3 regions of the Burkholderia sp. THE68 genome follow, and region 1 is predicted to be linked to each of the others. Evidence: predicted binding sites of a transcription regulator. Region 1 holds the regulator's gene; each other region holds the start of a gene.

What was found. The regulator LexA, encoded in region 1, represses DNA repair genes until DNA is damaged. The targets are predictions, from matches to a motif close to ACTGTATNNNNATACAGT.
Region 2: imuA (translesion DNA synthesis-associated protein ImuA) is a predicted target of LexA. The motif match lies at 2,206-2,223, and genes of this name have one in related genera.
Region 3: BTHE68_RS21260 (DUF2471 family protein) is a predicted target of LexA. The motif match lies at 1,774-1,791, and genes of this name have one in related genera.

What each region holds. Positions count from the first base shown of each region.
Region 1 is NZ_AP022315.1:1,231,137-1,236,851, forward strand. Features, by position in the region: gene BTHE68_RS05875 (universal stress protein) at 337-846, shown strand; gene BTHE68_RS05880 (DUF2939 domain-containing protein) at 865-1,467, opposite strand; gene BTHE68_RS05885 (hypothetical protein) at 1,570-1,896, opposite strand; gene lexA (transcriptional repressor LexA) at 2,100-2,777, opposite strand; gene BTHE68_RS05895 (sulfate ABC transporter substrate-binding protein) at 3,036-4,070, shown strand; gene cysT (sulfate ABC transporter permease subunit CysT) at 4,176-5,081, shown strand; gene cysW (sulfate ABC transporter permease subunit CysW) at 5,126-5,715, shown strand, end outside.
Region 2 is NZ_AP022320.1:145,329-151,043, forward strand. Features, by position in the region: gene BTHE68_RS36060 (hypothetical protein) at 1-563, opposite strand, end outside; one part of gene BTHE68_RS36065 (IS3 family transposase) at 912-1,795, opposite strand; one part of gene BTHE68_RS36065 (IS3 family transposase) at 1,795-2,110, opposite strand; gene imuA (translesion DNA synthesis-associated protein ImuA) at 2,237-2,950, shown strand; gene BTHE68_RS36075 (hypothetical protein) at 2,964-3,377, opposite strand; gene BTHE68_RS36080 (hypothetical protein) at 3,631-3,855, shown strand; gene BTHE68_RS36085 (hypothetical protein) at 3,886-4,563, shown strand; gene BTHE68_RS36090 (ATP-dependent DNA ligase) at 4,540-5,229, opposite strand; gene BTHE68_RS36095 (hypothetical protein) at 5,226-5,417, opposite strand; gene BTHE68_RS36100 (hypothetical protein) at 5,480-5,695, shown strand.
Region 3 is NZ_AP022316.1:1,697,582-1,703,296, reverse strand. Features, by position in the region: gene BTHE68_RS21265 (DUF2252 domain-containing protein) at 1-1,309, shown strand, start outside; gene BTHE68_RS21260 (DUF2471 family protein) at 1,387-1,743, opposite strand; gene BTHE68_RS21255 (CsbD family protein) at 2,012-2,200, shown strand; gene BTHE68_RS21250 (helix-turn-helix domain-containing protein) at 2,358-2,960, opposite strand; gene BTHE68_RS21245 (glycine C-acetyltransferase) at 3,116-4,318, shown strand; gene tdh (L-threonine 3-dehydrogenase) at 4,420-5,457, shown strand; gene BTHE68_RS21235 (YceI family protein) at 5,470-5,715, opposite strand, start outside.

The DNA of each region.
Region 1 (5,715 bases):
CATTCGTGCCGCAGGAAAATCGCGTAAGGGAAATCCAGCGGGCTAGTGTAATCCATTGCACCAAGGCAGCGCGTCGCTTGCAACCGCATGCGGCGAACGCGAGTCAAAGCTGTGCGGGAAGGTGTCGAACCGGTTCCGGCCGAAAGTGCCAGAGGCTTGTCCGCCGGTGCGCCCGGGGTTCTGGCACGGTGCGAGCTAGCACGTTCGCGGCGGTTAGCGTTTTCCAGCGTTGCCACGTATGGGGCGACACACCATGATGAAGAAACGCCGCAGGTAAATCGCGCTACGCTTCGCATCGAACGGAGCGCGACGGGCAAGTTGGCCAGGGAGGTCACGATGGATAGCTATCGAAAAATCCTGCTGTGCTATGACGGCTCCAGAGAGGGTCGCAAGGCATTGCGGCAAGGCGCGAATCTCGCGCTGGATCTGAATGCCGAGACGCACGTCCTCGCGGTGGTCGACATGCGCTCCAGCATCGCGCAGAGCGCCGGACTGCTAACCGATATGGCCTGCGGACGCTTCGAAGAGGCCGCGCGCGACATCCTGCAGGAAGGCGTGGAATGGCTGCGCGAACGCGGTCTTCAGGCGCAGGGGCATTTCGCGTTCGGCCATCCGATCGACGAAATCGCGGCGCTCGCGGAAAGCCTGCAGGTCGATCTCGTCGTGGTCGGGCATCGGTGCCGCAGCGGACTTGCGCGCTGGTGGATGGGCGCAGGCAACACGCCGCTGCTCGATCGCGTGAAATGCAGCATTCTCGTTGCCGTGTGTCAGGCGGGTGAATCGGCGGAAGCCGAAGACGAAGCGGCTTACGCGGCGAAACCGGTCAAGGCCGAAGCCGGCGCCTGAGCGTGGGCGCTCGACGGATCAGCCGTTGAGATCGACCGCGACGAGCTTCCACGACACGAGTCCGTCGCGGCGGAAAATCGCCGAGTAACGCGCATCGCCGGCGCCGTGCTGATACGTGACGACGAACGTGTTCAGGCTTCGGTAGCCCGCCGTGGTCTGCGGCGGCGCTTTCGGCGCTGGCTGCGCGGCCGTGACAGCGGATGCGGGCGCGTCCGCGGCACTTGCCGATGCGCCGCCATTGCCCGCCTGTGGCGGACGTTCTCCCGGATCGCCGCGCGGTGGAATGCCGTTCAGAATGGCCGCGACGCCGTCCGGGGTTGCGTAAGAATCGACCAGCGGACCGACGAGCGCCGCGCCGATCATCGCTCCGATGATCGCGAGCGGATTGCCGCTTTTCTGGATATCGACACGCCGCGTCAGCAGCGCGGCGACCTGTTCCTTGAGACTCGCGCGCAACGCGGGAAAATCGACGTATTGATTGACTGTCTGCGCGTCGCGCGCATCGGCCGCGCGCTTCACGCGGTCCAGTGCGATGTAAGGTGACGCATAGATGAAACCGAGCGCCGCGACGAGTATCAGGACGACGAGCGCGGCAACGACAGAACGGGTAGTGCGGGACATGCGACGGCGAAGCCTCGTTTGCGGAACGTGAATCCGGGATTGACAGCGCGCAGGCGGTTTATATCCCGGAAATTCACGTTCGGCGTGCGGTTCGCCGCAATATCAGGCGAGGATGCCTCCCGTCAGCCCCGCGTCTTCCTCGGCGATACAGCGGTCGATCATGCGCGACACTTCGTCGATCTTGCCGACCAGAATCACCCTCGATTGTCCGCGATACACCCGCACCGGCGCGCGCTGTTCGGGTTCCGCATGCACCGTGCTGCTCAGCGACACGCGCGCAAAAGCCGGCTGGCGCGACGGCAACGCGGGCATTTCGTCGAAGAGATCGGGCGCGGATTCGGCGCGCGGCGTGCCGCACGTGATCAGCGCGCGCAGATGACGCAAGCGGCCGAACTGACGGAAGGGCAGCAGACGGGCAAAACGTTCCATGATGACTCTCCAGACGATAGGATGCACCGCGGCGCACCGGAACGATGGCCGTCATGCTTGTTGTGTTTGGGACGCCCTGGACGGACGTTGAAGCGGTTGGTGAGGCTATCTTGATATTTGAACGGGACATTTTCCGTCCCGTTGCGAAAATCTCGTGCAATCTGTCTTCGACTTTCGCGCCTCGCCGCCCGCGCGGCGCGCCGTCAGAACTCGCCCGAGCGGATCAGTCCGACGGCGATGCCTTCGAGCGCGAAATCGCTGTTGCCGGAGCGCACGAAAATGTTTTCGTAATCCGGGTTCTCGGCGATCAGTTCGACGCCGTCGGGACGGCGCTTCCAGCGTTTCACCGTGACGTCGTCGCCCAGACGCGCGACGACGATCTGTCCGTCCTTCGCTTCGTTGCGCTTCTGCACGGCGAGCAGGTCGCCATCGAGGATGCCCGCGTCGCGCATCGACAGCCCGCGCACTTTCAACAGATAGTCGGGCTTGTCAGAGAACAGCGCGGGATCGCACGAGTAGTGCTGCGAGATGTGCTCCTGCGCGAGGATCGGGCTACCTGCCGCGACCCGCCCGACGAGCGGCAGCGACAGTTGCATGATGCTCTGATGCGGCAGCGTGAACTGGTGCGGCAACTCCTCGGAGCGGTCGATGCGCGATGCATCGCCGAGCAGCCGGATGCCGCGCGACGAACCCGCCGCCAGCTCGATCACGCCCTTGCGCGCCAGCGCCCGAAGGTGTTCCTCGGCGGAATTCGCCGAGCTGAAACCCAGCTCGGCCGCAATCTCGGCGCGCGTAGGCGGGAAGCCGGTGCGGTCGATCGCACGCTGGATGAGCTCGAACACCTGCTGTTGCCGCGCGGTAAGTTTGGATGTCTTGGTCACTGGCTCAGGTCCCGGATGCACTGTATGAATGGACAGGTGACTGTATTTTTATACAGTATTTCGCGCTTTTCAAGCTTTACTTTAAGTTCGTGCCCGCCAGCCTGCGAAACAGTCGGTTGCCGGGCGCGCGCCCTTTTTCCATCCAGGAATATGCTTCTTAGCAGTTTTTCGTATAAAAAAGTGAATAACGATTATTTTCATTCATATAGACGCCTCGTTAGACTGATTCCGTCAATTCGATAAGACGGAGAACGGGGAATGCAAAGCATCACACTGGGATTAGGCAAGGGCGCGCGGCGTCTGTTCGCGGCAGCGGCGCTGACGGCCGCGAGCTTCGGCATGGTCGCGTCCGCGCACGCGCAGACGTCGTTTCTGAATGTCTCCTACGACCCGACCCGCGAGTTGTATCAGGACTTCAATCAGGCGTTCGCGAAGAAGTGGAAGGCCGATACGGGCGAGACGGTGACCTTCAAGCAGTCGCACGGCGGCTCGGGCGGACAGGCGCGCGCGGTGCTCGACGGCCTGCAGGCGGACGTCGTGACGCTCGCGCTCGCCTATGACATCGATGCGCTCGCTTCCAAGGGCCTCGTCAACGCGGACTGGCAGAAGCGCCTGCCGGACAACGCATCGCCGTACACGTCGACGATCGTGTTTCTCGTGCGCAAGGGCAATCCGAAGCACATCAAGGACTGGGACGATCTGGCCAAGCCGGGCGTGTCGATCGTCACGCCGAACCCGAAGACCTCGGGCGGCGCGCGCTGGAACTATCTGGCTGCGTGGGCCTACGCGCAGCACAAGCCGGGCGGCAACGAGCAGACCGCCAAGGATTTCGTGACCAAGCTCTACAAGAACGCCGGCGTGCTCGATTCCGGCGCGCGCGGCGCCACGACGAGCTTCGTGCAGCGCGGCCAGGGCGACGTACTGATCGCGTGGGAAAACGAGGCGTTTCTCTCGGTGAAGGAGTTCGGCACGGACAAGTTCGAGATCGTGGTGCCGACGGTGAGCATTCTGGCCGAGCCGCCGGTCGCGGTAGTCGACAAGGTCGTCGACAAGCACGGCACGCGCAAGCTCGCCGAAGCCTATCTCAAGTATCTGTATAGCGACGAAGGACAGACCATCGCCGCGCGCAACTTCTATCGGCCGCGTTCGGACAAGGTGCCCGCCGAACTCACGAAGCAGTTTCCGAAGCTGAAGCTCTACACCATCGACGACACGTTCGGCGGCTGGACCAAGGCGCAAAAGACGCACTTCGCCGACGGCGGCGTGTTCGATTCGATCTATCAACCGCAATAAGCAGAAGAAGCGCAAGAAGTGGGCGCAGCGGCGCGTCAATGACGCCGCGCGCCCGAAGCAGCAACGCGTGCCCGACCCCGGCGCGCAACCAAGGATCAATCAAGGATGACGACCCTCACATTCAAGAAGCCGAGCGCGCTTCCCGGGTTCGGCCTGACGCTCGGCATCACGGTGGCGTACTTAAGCCTCGTGGTGCTGATTCCGCTTGCCGCCACCTTCGCGAAGACCGCGACGCTCGACTGGGCGCAGTTCGTGCGCGCGGTGACTTCGCCGCGCGTGCTGGCGTCTTACCGGCTGACGTTCAGCGCGGCGCTCGGCGGCGCGCTCATCAACGCGGTGTTCGGTTTTCTGGTCGCGTGGGTGCTCGTGCGCTACACGTTTCCGTTCAAGCGCATCGTCGACGCGATCGTCGATTTGCCGTTTGCGCTGCCGACCTCGGTCGCCGGCATCTCGCTCGCGGCGGTCTATGCGGGTAACGGCTGGATCGGGCAGTTTCTCGCGCCGCTCGGCATCAAGGTCGCGTTCACGCCGCTCGGTGTGCTCGTCGCGCTGACGTTCATCGGCTTGCCGTTCGTCGTGCGTACTGTCCAGCCAGTGCTCGAAGACTTCGAGCGCGAACAGGAAGAAGCCGCCGCGTGCCTCGGCGCGACGCGCTGGCTCACGTTTCGCCGCGTCGTGCTGCCTTCGCTCTTTCCCGCGCTTTTGACCGGCTTCGCGCTCGCGTTCGCGCGCGCGCTCGGCGAGTACGGCTCGGTCATCTTCATCGCAGGCAATGTGCCGATGAAATCGGAGATCACGTCGCTGCTCATCATCACGAAGCTCGAACAGTACGACTACGCCGGCGCAACCGCGCTCGCCGTGGTGATGCTGTGCGTGTCGTTCCTGATGCTGCTGCTCATCAATACGCTGCAATGGTTCCTGCAGCGGCGCACCAGCAAGACGGGCGCGGCGCCTGCCGTCGCGGTCGGCCCCTCGCTGCATGTCGGACATCAGGGCGGAGGTCGCGCATGAGCACGCCAAACAGCAAGGCGTTGCCGGTGAACGCCGCCGCGCGCATGCACGAGAACAGCCTCAATCCGGTCACCGAGCCGCGCGCAGTGCGCTGGCTGCTGACGGGCATCGCGCTCGTGTTCCTGGCGCTCTTTCTCGTCGTGCCGCTCGTCGCCGTGTTCGTGCAGGCGTTCGCGAAAGGCATCGACTATTATTTCGAGTCGCTGAAGGACCCGGATGCGTGGTCGGCCATCAAGCTGACGCTCATGACCGCCGCGATTGCCGTGCCGCTGAATGTGGTGTTCGGGCTGGCGGCGTCGTGGGCCATCGCGAAGTTCGAGTTTCGCGGCAAGGCGCTCCTGACCACGCTGATCGATCTGCCGTTCTCCGTGTCGCCGGTGATCTCGGGTCTCATCTACGTGCTGATGTTCGGCGCGCAGGGCTGGTTCGGCCCGTGGCTCGCCGCGCACGACGTGCAGATCATCTTCGCGGTGCCGGGCATCGTGCTCGCGACGATCTTCGTGACGTTCCCGTTCGTCGCGCGCGAGCTGATTCCGCTGATGCAGGCGCAGGGCAACGACGAAGAGGAAGCGGCCCATGTGCTCGGCGCGTCGGGCTGGCAGATTTTCCGGCGCGTGACGCTGCCCAACGTGAA
Region 2 (5,715 bases), on a different replicon from region 1:
TTCAGCTTGGTAAATTCAAAGTACACCGCCGCATATTTGTCCTGAAGGATCTTGGCCGTGCTCCAGACAGCAGCCTGCGCTCGCCCATGAAGGTCTTCTGAACTCTGCGCTCTTAAGACAGTGTTCAAGCTGGTGTTGCGTCCGGAAATTTCATGCAGCGACAGCGAAAGAACGTAGCCAGCCGAGCGCGTTCGCTTCATACGCAAGAGGACATTGCGCGGAGAGTCTGCCTGGGAACCTCGAACGGGAACGGTCGCTGGCGTGCCTTCGCGCGCCGGGACCGAAACGAATGCGCTACTTAGCCAGAAGTAATGCCAGATACTGAACACGAACGACGTGAGCCGTTCGTCTACGTCCGGCATCTCGCCGAGCATTCTCACGCGCGTTTTCAGATGCTGCGCGGCTATTGTGTTGCGTCTTATTTCCTCGAAAACGGGATGCTCCTCATTGAAGGGGACACTTCTATCACTCAGCATATCCGAGTAACGATGGAAGTTTTTCATATATTCAGCGTGGATGGTTTCAAAATCCGCCATCACCGGCTCGACGTAGTCGATGAACATGCTGCGATTCAGTTTTTCCCTTCTGTCAACTAGTTGGATCAGACGATCGATCAACACCCCCAGCGTCGTTAGAGACTCGACTAGCATAAGTGCTCCATTTAGTTCCAAGTGCCGACACGCGAATGCATGCGCCTGCATCAGGTACCGGCTGACGTCCAATATAGTAAAAATGAGGCGACAGCCTAGTTGATCGAAATCCCTACAGCCCTGGCAATCAGGTTACTTCCAGCTTCGGGCGAGGGCAGGCTCCGGATCGAACTCGGGGCGAATGGACTCGACTGCGCTTAGACGTTAGAGCGTGTAGGATACTGTGGAGTTGCCCCTATAACTCAGGACACGCGGACACCGTTAGGTTGATGGCACCGCAGCGCGCCTGAACTCGCGAGGCGAGCGGTATTTCAGGGCTTTATGCGGGTGGCGCTCATTGTAGTGTTCAAACGCAATAGCCAGACGCGAGAGCGCCGTTGGTGCGTCGGGCTTGTCCATATAGGCGACGTAATTGTGTTTCATCGTCTTCACGAACGATTCGGCCATGCCATTACTTTGCGGCGAACGGACCGGCGTGGTCAGCGGCTCAAGCCCCAGTTCACGAGCGAAGCTGCGTGTGCGGTGGTCGATGTAGGCCGAGCCGTTGTCTGACAGCCATTCGATGAGCTGTGTAGCCCGCGTGGTGCCGAAGCGCTGTTCAACGGCGGCCAACATCACGTCGCGCACCACATCACCGCTATGGCCGCCGGTCGTCGCCGCCCAGCTAATCGCTTCCCGGTCGCAGCAGTCCAGCGCGAACGTGACGCGCAGCGGCGTGCCATCATCGCACCGGAACTCAAAGCCATCGGAGCACCAGCGGGTGTTGCTACGGTCAACGGCAACGCGACCGTCGTGCCGCCGACTGTCTCGCCGCACGCCGGGGCGACGCAGCAGCAACTGGTGCTCACACATAATCCGATACACGCGCTTGTGATTGATGCAAGGCGCGTTGGCCTGTTCCCGACTACGGCGCAGCAGTGCCCAGATGCGTCGGTAGCCGTAGGTTGGGAGGTGCGCTACGTGGGTCTGGATTTCCTCGACCAATTCAGTGTCGTCAGTCGGTTTGGCGCTACGACCATCTTGCCAATCCGGCGAGCGAGCCTGTTTCGCTGCTACACCAGAGCGCGCCACGCCGAGAACTTTGCAGACCGTCTTCAATGGTCGTCCCCTGGCAGCAAGGGCGAGCGCGCAATCAGGTTTTTTGAGCGGCTCCATTCCACGGCTTCTTTCAGGATTTCGACTTCCATTGTCTTTTTCCCGAGTAGTCGTTGCAGTTCCTTGATTTCCTTGATGGCGGCGGCCAGCTCGGATGCGGGCACAACAGATTCACCTGCCTTCACTGCAGCCAGACTGCCTTCCTGGTATTGCTTGCGCCAGCCGAACACCTGGTTGGCGTTGACGCCGTGCCGGCGTGCGACGCCTGACACGGACGCTCCCGGCTCCAGTGTTTCCTGCACGATGGCTATTTTTTCCTGCGGGGTGCGCCGACGACGGCGCTCCGGCTCGGTCAGAATTTCGATGGGTTCCACGTAATGACTAGGCTTACTGTTAGGCACAAGACTATCCCTTATTTTAAGAGAGTCCTCGTGTCCTCAGATACGTGGGGCCGCTCCATACTGTACATCCATACAGTAGTGAGCATTGCCATGTCCGCACTCCCGAAAGACATCGAAAACCTGCACCCGTCCCTCTGGCGAGGCAGCCAGCTGGGCCGCGCCGCTGGCCGCACGGTCGACACGGGATACGCCGCTCTGTCGGAACAGCTGCGGGGCGGGGGTTGGCCGATTGGGGCGCTGACCGAGCTCCTGGTTCAACAGCCCGGCATCGGTGAAGTTCGCCTGCTGCAGCCGGCGCTTGCCAAGGTGGCAAAGCGACCGATCGTTTTGCTCAAGCCGCCGCACACGCCAAACGCACTCGGGCTTTCGTATATTGGGGTTCCGCCGGACAAGATCATGCGACTCAATGTCGGCACCAGCGCCGACGCGCTGTGGGCCGCCGAGCAGATTCTCAAAACGAACACCTGCGGTGCGCTCTTGCTGTGGCAGCAACACATGCGAGCCGAGGCGCTTCGGCGACTGTCATTATGCGTGCAAGCATCCGAGATGCTGTTGTTCGTGCTGCGCCCGCTCGCCGCGCAACAGGACGCGTCGCCAGCGTCCTTACGCCTAGCAGTTAGGCCCGCAGCTGAAGGGGTTTCGATCGACATCGTCAAGCGGAAAGGGCCGCTCGGCATTGAGCCATTTGACGTCGCGGTCCGACCGTCACCCATCCTGCTGAGTCCGCACGGCCGGTCGAGCAACCGAGGCGCGCGGAAGCTTTCGCCCGTTGCGATCCCGGCGATCGCGTTGACCGACGTCTAACAAAGAGCTGAATTTATCTTGCTTTGCCTGCACCGCACACATTGTTGACGATTGCTTGCATTGTGCTGCCCGGAATCAGGACGTGTCGGTGTTCGTAGCTATTCGCCTCGAAAATGCCGCCGTCTGACTTATAGGAGACGTATCCGTCTGTCACGTAGACCGCCGGCGCATCACACGCGCTGCGGATATGAGTGAGTTCTGGGTTGATATATCCGAGCGAGTGCGGATCTGGGTGTTCGTTCGAATGATCGTGTATCGTCTTCAGCCAAAAGACAACGCCGCCGTCCGGCAACCTGCGCGCAGAAGCACGGTCCATGTAAATCGTGTCCTTTCCTATCGTTCCCAACTTAAACCAGTCCTCAGCCGCCTGGGCACTGCCCACCATCGCAGCCAGCGTAAGCGCGAGCGCCGCTCCTTTCCGCACCATTGCTCCCCCCGGACTTACCAATTTTTAACTTATCAGCTTGTGCCGCCTTCTATTCGCTTCTTAGCTTGCGCCCTCAGGCAAGCCCTATATGAGTCGCCTGCGACTCACGGTCGCGATTCTACTATGCTAACTGCGGCCAGCATCGCCCCAAAGAACGGCAACTAGGTGGTGAACACTTCCCGTCATTCGACAGGGCAAGTTTTTCACCACGAAAGAGCCTAAAGTTTCGTGCGAGCGTGTCGATATCCGAGGCATGACACGAGACGAAGCCCGCATCCATTTCGAAGCCGTCGACGAGGCCGCCGCAGCTGCCGTTGAAGCACAATTCGGCTTTTACGACGCCACTGATCGACGCTGCAACGCGCTCTACAGTGAAGTGCGATCTAACCTGCTCGACGAGCGATTGCAGGACATGATGTTGGAGGACTTGATGGAGTTCATCTATCCGTCCGGCGACCAAGTGCCTACTTTGAACTAGAGTAGAAGGACCTCTTCCGCCTCGGAAATCGTGAACACTGGTCTTTCTCCGCATCGTTCAAGTCTACCGACGATTGACGAGTGGCATTTCGATGGCGCTTCCCCGGCTCTGATCGAGCAGGTTGAGGCTTGCCCAGATCCCGACGAACTGATCCGGCAACTGGGGTCGTCGTTAGCAGCCGCAATCGATGGCAGTGGAGTGTCTTATAGCCGAGAGTTCGTCGACGAGCTGACGGTGGGTGATCAGCGCTCGCTTACATTTTTTCCGGTCGCGCCTGCGCTGTTCAATCAACTATTCAACGGCCGCCGAGGGTATCGCGCTCATTTCTGGGTCAGCCCGGAAACCGGCGATGAATTCAACCGGAAGATAATAAGCCAGCTCCGGGAGGAACTTGCGAGAATGCCGGTGACAGTTGGGGGACACGATCGGACCAGGTCGCGGAAGCTTCGTGACGCGCAAATAGAAAAGTCGTTTGTCCTTGACTCGCTTCGGCCTGATCTCGCGAAAATTTGGCTAACCTGCGGCGTCATCAGCGGTGTCCCGAGGATCGCCGTTGCGAACGGCAGATTGTGGCAGTCATTCCTCTACGGAGAAGAGCGCGGTTGGATCAGTTTAAAAGGAGCGCACCTCGATCAATCCGGTCGAGCCTATTCGCTTAAGGATCCGCTGATCCGCGCCAGGAAGCTACACGAGACTGGTGAAGTCTAGCGAGTGGCCGGAGAGCCACTCTAACTTTTGCCCGAAGCCCAGAGCCGCAGGACGGCTGTACTCCTGGAACTTCACTTTGATCCAGTCGCGCGATCGGCCGCGAGAATAGGGTGCGTCCAATCGCTTCGCCACCATTCCCTCCATGTCGTGCTCTTTGACCTGGTCGAAGACCCATGTGCCGGCACCCACGATGCCCACCGTGTAGATGAGCTGCTGCGTATTCTCGAAGCTGTCGCGCAGGATCAGCTTTCGCTCCGACAAGGGAAGGTGACGGATGTCGCGTTCCCGATCCGCGAGCATGTCGAAAATATAAAGGCGAGCGGGGTGTGCGTGCATCGCGGCCCGCACGCGCATCGGGACCTTGGTTACCGCGCGCTTCTGGAGTCGCTCGAACGACGACCTGCCGTCCCCGTGGTCCACCGTCAGCTCTGCGTCCCAAACAAAATTACCGGGCAGGCTCCATACGGCTTCGACGATGTCAGGGAATGAAGCGTTTGACGAATTTCCCTGTCGAGAAATGAGATCGACTCGGGCGCCGACCTTCCTGACCAGACAGCGATAGCCGTCGTACTTGAGTTCGAAGAGCCATTCTTCCCGCGAGAACGGCTTGCGAACCAGCGTGGCCAGCATCAGGTCATTCGAGTCGATGAACGGGATCGCGCTCACAGCTTCGCGCTGATGTAGGCGAGTTTCGCCCAAGCCAACGCTTCCTCGCCGACCGTCGCCGGATCGCAGCCACTGGACGCGCAAAAGTAGTCGAAGTCCTCGAGCGGCGTATGCCCGTATTCGTTCGGGGGCAGCGTCCGGACCGCGAAAATGTTCGCAAGAATCTCTTTGGGGTTTCCGTAGCACATGGTGGCTCTCCGTCTGCTATCTTGGTCTGAGCAACGATAGTTCCCGCCGACGGAGGTTCGCAATGCGTGCATCTCGCTTCGCCAATTACAACGGATGGAACATTGAAGCTTCCCCGACGATCATTGCGGACCAGCGGCTCTACCGTTCCGGCGTGGTGATCAGCCGCACGTCGGGAGAACGGTTCGTCTTCGCGGATCTGGGAAACCGAGTCTACCGATGGCAGGCGTATCAGCGCGGCCTCGACTGGGCGAAAGCGTGGGTCGACAGCAACTATTGAACGGGGTGAAGCATGACGAT
Region 3 (5,715 bases), on a different replicon from region 1:
CGAACTCCTGCGAATGAGCAGCAAAGGCCGCGTCGACGCACTGATTCCATTGCGCTACGGACGCATGCTCGTGTCGCCGTTCACGTTCTACCGTGGCAGCGCGATTGTGCAGGCGCACGATCTGGCGGCGACCCCGGACAGCGGCATCGCCATCCAGATTTGCGGCGATTGCCACTTGTCCAACTTCGGCGGTTTCGCGACGCCCGAGCGTGCGCTCATCTTCGATCTCAACGACTTCGATGAAACCGCGCACGGACCGTGGGAGTGGGATCTGAAGCGCCTCGTCGCCAGCTTCACGATCGCCGGACGCCATTTGGGCCACGGCGATCTCGCCGCCGACGAGTTCGCGTTTTTCGCCGCGCGCAGCTATCAGACGCATCTACGCGAGTACGCCGAAATGAGCGTGCTCGATCTCTGGTACGAGCGCATCACCTTCGATCGCATGTACGACACCGTGCTGAGCGACGACGCCCGGCGGCGCATCAAGCGCGGCATTGAACGCGCGTCGCGTCGCACGCACGAGACGATGCTGCCGAAGCTCGCCGATCGAACCGGCGACACATGGCGTATCCGCGATGCGCCGCCCGCGGTCTTCCACATCCGCGGCAAGCACACGCTGATCGACGGGAACGACACCTGGATGACGCTGAAACGCAGCCGCGAGGAGATTTTCGCGGCGCTGTTGCGCGACTATGTCGCGACGTTGACGCCGGAGCGCGCGCGGCTGCTGGCGCAGTTCACGTTTCAGGATGTCGCGTTCAAGGTCGTCGGCGTGGGCAGTGTCGGCACGCGCTGCCTGGTTTTGTTGCTGACCGACCACCACGACAGGCCGCTCTTCCTGCAAATGAAGGAAGCGTCGACGTCGGTGGTCGCGAGATACGCGAAACATACAAACGAGTCGGAACACGATGGTCAGCGCGTGGTTCACGGACAACGTCTGATGCAGGCGGCCACCGACCCGTTTCTCGGCTGGGCGACGGGCCCGCTCGGGCGCACGCTTTACATCCGCCAGCTGCGCGACATGAAGATTTCCGCTGAGATCGAAACCTACAGCGACGAAGCCTTTCGCGAATACGCCGCGCTGTGCGGCTGGGCCCTCGCGCGCGCCCACGCTAAATCGGGCGGTCTGGCGCTGGAAATTTCAGGCTATATCGGCAACAGCGATCGAATGGCCGAAGCGCTGGTGCGCTACGGACGCGGTTATGCGGACCAGGTGGAAAAGGACTACGAGGTGTTTCGCACGGCGTGTCGCGACGGCAAGCTTCAGGCACGTTCCGATGCGGACATGGCGGCCGACTTCGCGCCCTGATGCTATTCGAATGAATTCGCCTGGAAATAGATGAACCGGGGGCACGCGGGTAGGACCGCGTGCCGGATGCAGGGGAGTCAGTGGGCGGCGATGGCGAGTTGCGGTCGACCGTGTCGGGCGGCACGCTCGTAGGCGTCGACCGCGAAGGCGAACACGGCTGGCAAGGCGTCGGAGCAGGCGACGTCGACTACATCGTCCGTTTCGGGGAAATGAAAGTTATCGGGCCGCGCGAACAATTCGCGTAACGCGGGTTCATGCCGTCCGGCAAAACCCAGGTCCGCCACAGCCTCGGCCTCGATGGCATGCAGCAGCCGCCACGTCAGCGGCACGCCCTGGTCGATGTAACGCCCCGCTACTTGACGCGTGATGCGCTCGAGGTCGCGCACCGCACGGGAGAACTGCTTCCTGCTTAGATTTTCGCCGTTCGACTCCATGATTCACCCCTTCCCACCTGGTCTTATTGTACTGTACAAACATACAGTACTTGTTGCAATGAAAATAGCGTCGCGCTACTCGACCTGGGTGTATGTGCGATTCCGCCTACGTGCATTTCAGACATCCGCCGCTTTGCGTGCTGGCGAACGAAGCGCATCGTGGAACCATGCTTAGGAAATCTCCTGAGCGGAACGCGCAGCCGCTTTCGGGCGTTCGTTTGAAGGCACTGCGCCACCACATAGCGTCGCAAACCACGGGAGAACTGAGATGAACAAGGATCAAGTCGAAGGCGTTGGCAAGCAGGTCAAGGGCAAGATCAACGAGGGTGTCGGGAAAATGACCGGCGACAAGGCTCAGGAAGCCAAGGGTGATTTGCAACAGGCGGCCGGCAAGGTTCAAAAGGGCGTGGGTGATGCACGCGAAGACCTGAAGGACAGTGTCAAGAAGAACCCGTAACACGGGCATCACGGCAACGCGTACGCGATGCCGCTTCGAACGGGACGCGCTGTTTCACGCGTCCCGTTTTTCTTTTGATGATGGGCGCCCGCGAGCACCGACTTTCTGCGCATAAAGTCGGCAGCAGCGGCGCGGGCGCTGGGGTCAGCGTTGACGGTCAGCCGTGAACAACCACCAGCAATGCTCGGGCATCGGCGCGGCCCACATTGCGGATCGCGTGCGCTTCATCCGCTGCATAGCGCGCGGTTTCTCCAGCCTTGAGCCGCCGCGTTGTCCCTGAGGCCTCCACTTCGATCGATCCGTTCAGGACGGTGAGATGTTCGCGGGTGCCGGGTTCATGCGCGTTCGACGTAAGCGCCGCGCCGGATTGCAACGTGAGTTCGTACCACTCGAATTTGCCCGCGAGTTCTATCGGGCCCCACACGCGCAGCTGATAGCCGCCGTTGTCGCCGCTCAGCGTGGGTATTTCGTGCGGCCCGGCGATGCGGATCGCCTCGACCGGTCTTTGTTGCGCGAACAACTGATCCAGACTGATGCCGAGCGCATTGGTCAGTCTCCAGGCGACCGCGATGGTCGGATTGGCCTTGTCGCGCTCGATTTCCGACAACATCGACTTCGACACGCCGGCGGCCCGCGACAGATCGTCCAGCGTCAATCGTCTTTCATTGCGTAATCGTTGAATCGTCTCTCCGACGCGCGGCGGCGCCGCACCGGTCGCCGTGAAGTCGCCTGCTTTTCCTTCCGAACCCGTGCTTGCCATGAATCGACCAATCCCTTAAAGTGTTCGTCATATCGGAATTTGGTTCGATATATCGAACGTGTCCGATGCGATGGATGCACTATAACAGGGCTATGGGCCGCGTGCGCGAGCAACGGAGCGCGGATTGCAGCAGCAGGCCGAGAACAAGGATTACGATGAAAGATCGATACCTCTCCCATCTTCGCTCGACGCTCGACGAGATCCGCGCCGCGGGGTTCTATAAATCGGAGCGCGTGATCGCGAGTCCGCAGTCATCGGGCATTCGGCTCGCGAATGGCAGTGACGTGCTCAACTTCTGCGCGAACAACTACCTCGGACTGGCGGACGATCGTCGTCTCATCGAGGCCGCGAAAGCCGGTCTCGACGCCGACGGTTTCGGCATGGCGTCCGTGCGCTTCATCTGCGGCACGCAGACCGTGCACAAGGAACTCGAACACGCGATCGCGCAATTTCTCCAGACCGATGACGCGATCCTCTATTCGAGCTGCTTCGACGCGAACGGCGGTCTGTTCGAAACGCTGCTCAGCGAAGAAGACGCGATCATCAGCGACGAACTCAACCACGCCAGCATCATCGACGGTGTGCGCCTGTCGAAAGCGCGGCGCCTGCGCTACAAGAACAACGACCTCGCGGATCTCGAAGCCAGGTTGCAGGAAGCCGACGCCGCCGGCGCGCGCTTCAAGCTGATTGCGACTGACGGCGTTTTCTCGATGGACGGCATCATCGCCGACCTCGCGGGCATTTGCGATCTCGCCGATCGCTACGGCGCGCTCGTCATGGTCGATGACTCGCACGCTGTTGGTTTCATCGGCGGAAACGGACGCGGCACACCGGAGCATTGCGGCGTGCTCGATCGCGTGGACATCATCACCGGAACGCTGGGCAAGGCGCTCGGTGGCGCGTCGGGCGGTTATGTCGCTGCGCATCAGGAGATCATCGACTTGTTGCGCCAGCGCAGCCGGCCGTATCTTTTTTCAAACACGTTGGCGCCGAGTATCGCGGCGGCATCGCTGAAGGTGCTCGAACTGCTTGATAGCGATGAAGGCGCGACCCTGCGCCACCGCGTACGCGAAAACGGCGCGCACTTCCGCCGCGCGATGTCAGCGCTCGGCTTCGATCTCGTTCCGGGTGAACATCCGATCATTCCGGTCATGCTTGGCGATGCGCAACTCGCATCGAAGATGGCCGATGCGTTGCTCGAGGAAGGCGTCTATGTGATCGGCTTTTCCTACCCCGTGGTGCCCAAGGGACGCGCGCGCATCCGTACGCAGATGAGCGCGGCGCACACGGCAGAACAGATCGATCGCGCGGTCGATGCGTTCGCGCGCGTCGGCCGATCGCTCGGCGTCATCAGCTGAGCGCCGCCGCAGACTTTATGCGCATAAAGCAAGGGGACCGGGCCACAAGTCCGCGTCCTTCGAAGCAGCACCACGAAGACCAAACGTCAGGATAAAACGCAATGAAAGCCCTCGCCAAACTCGAACGCGCACCCGGCCTCACGTTGACGCGCGTGAAGCGGCCGGAAGTCGGCCATAACGACGTCCTTATCCGCATCCGCAAGACTGCGATCTGCGGCACCGACATCCACATCTGGAAATGGGACGAATGGGCGCAGAAGACGATTCCCGTGCCGATGCATGTCGGTCATGAGTACGTCGGCGAGATCGTGGAGATGGGGCAGGAAGTGCGCGGCTTCGCCATCGGCGATCGTGTGTCCGGCGAAGGCCATATCACCTGCGGGTTCTGTCGCAACTGTCGCGCGGGCCGTCGCCATCTGTGCCGCAACACGGTGGGCGTCGGCGTGAACCGCGAGGGTGCGTTCGCTGAATATCTCGTGATTCCCGCCTTCAATGCGTTCAAGATTCCGGCCGATATCTCCGATGACCTCGCCGCGATCTTCGATCCTTTCGGCAACGCGACGCACACCGCGCTCTCGTTCAACCTCGTCGGCGAGGATGTGCTGATCACCGGCGCGGGCCCGATTGGCGTAATGGCCGCGGCGATCGCGCGGCATGTGGGCGCGCGCAATGTCGTCATCACCGACGTGAACGACTACCGGCTCGAACTCGCCCGCAAGATGGGCGCGACGCGCGCGGTCAACGTGGCGAACGAAGATCTTCGCGACGTGATGAGCGAACTCGGCATGACCGAGGGCTTCGACGTCGGTCTGGAAATGTCCGGCGTGCCGAGCGCGTTCACGGCGATGCTCGAATCGATGAATCACGGCGGCAAGGTCGCGCTGCTCGGCATTCCGCCGGCGCAAACCGCGATCGACTGGAATCAGGTGATTTTCAAGGGACTGGAAATCAAAGGCATCTACGGGCGCGAGATGTTCGAGACCTGGTACAAGATGGTCGCGATGCTGCAAAGCGGCCTGGACCTGTCGCCGATCCTGACGCACACCTTTCCCGTCGACGACTATCAGCGCGCATTCGACACGATGCTCTCGGGCGATAGCGGCAAGGTCATCCTCGACTGGACCGCGGACGCCGCCTGAGCGCCGCGCCCGTCACTGAGCGGCGTCCGCTGGCGCTTTCGAAAATTCGGCCTGAATGGCGACGTGCACATCGTCGCCGACGGCCGGATACCACGTCGTCAATCCGAACTGCGCGCGGCTGAAATGTCCGTCGGCTGAAAAGCCCAGCGTCTCCTGCTTTGTCAGCGGGTTCACCGCGTGGCCGTTGAAAGTCACGTTGAGCGTGACTGGCTTAGTCGTCCCGCGTATCGTCAGATCGCCCGTCAACACGCCCTTGTC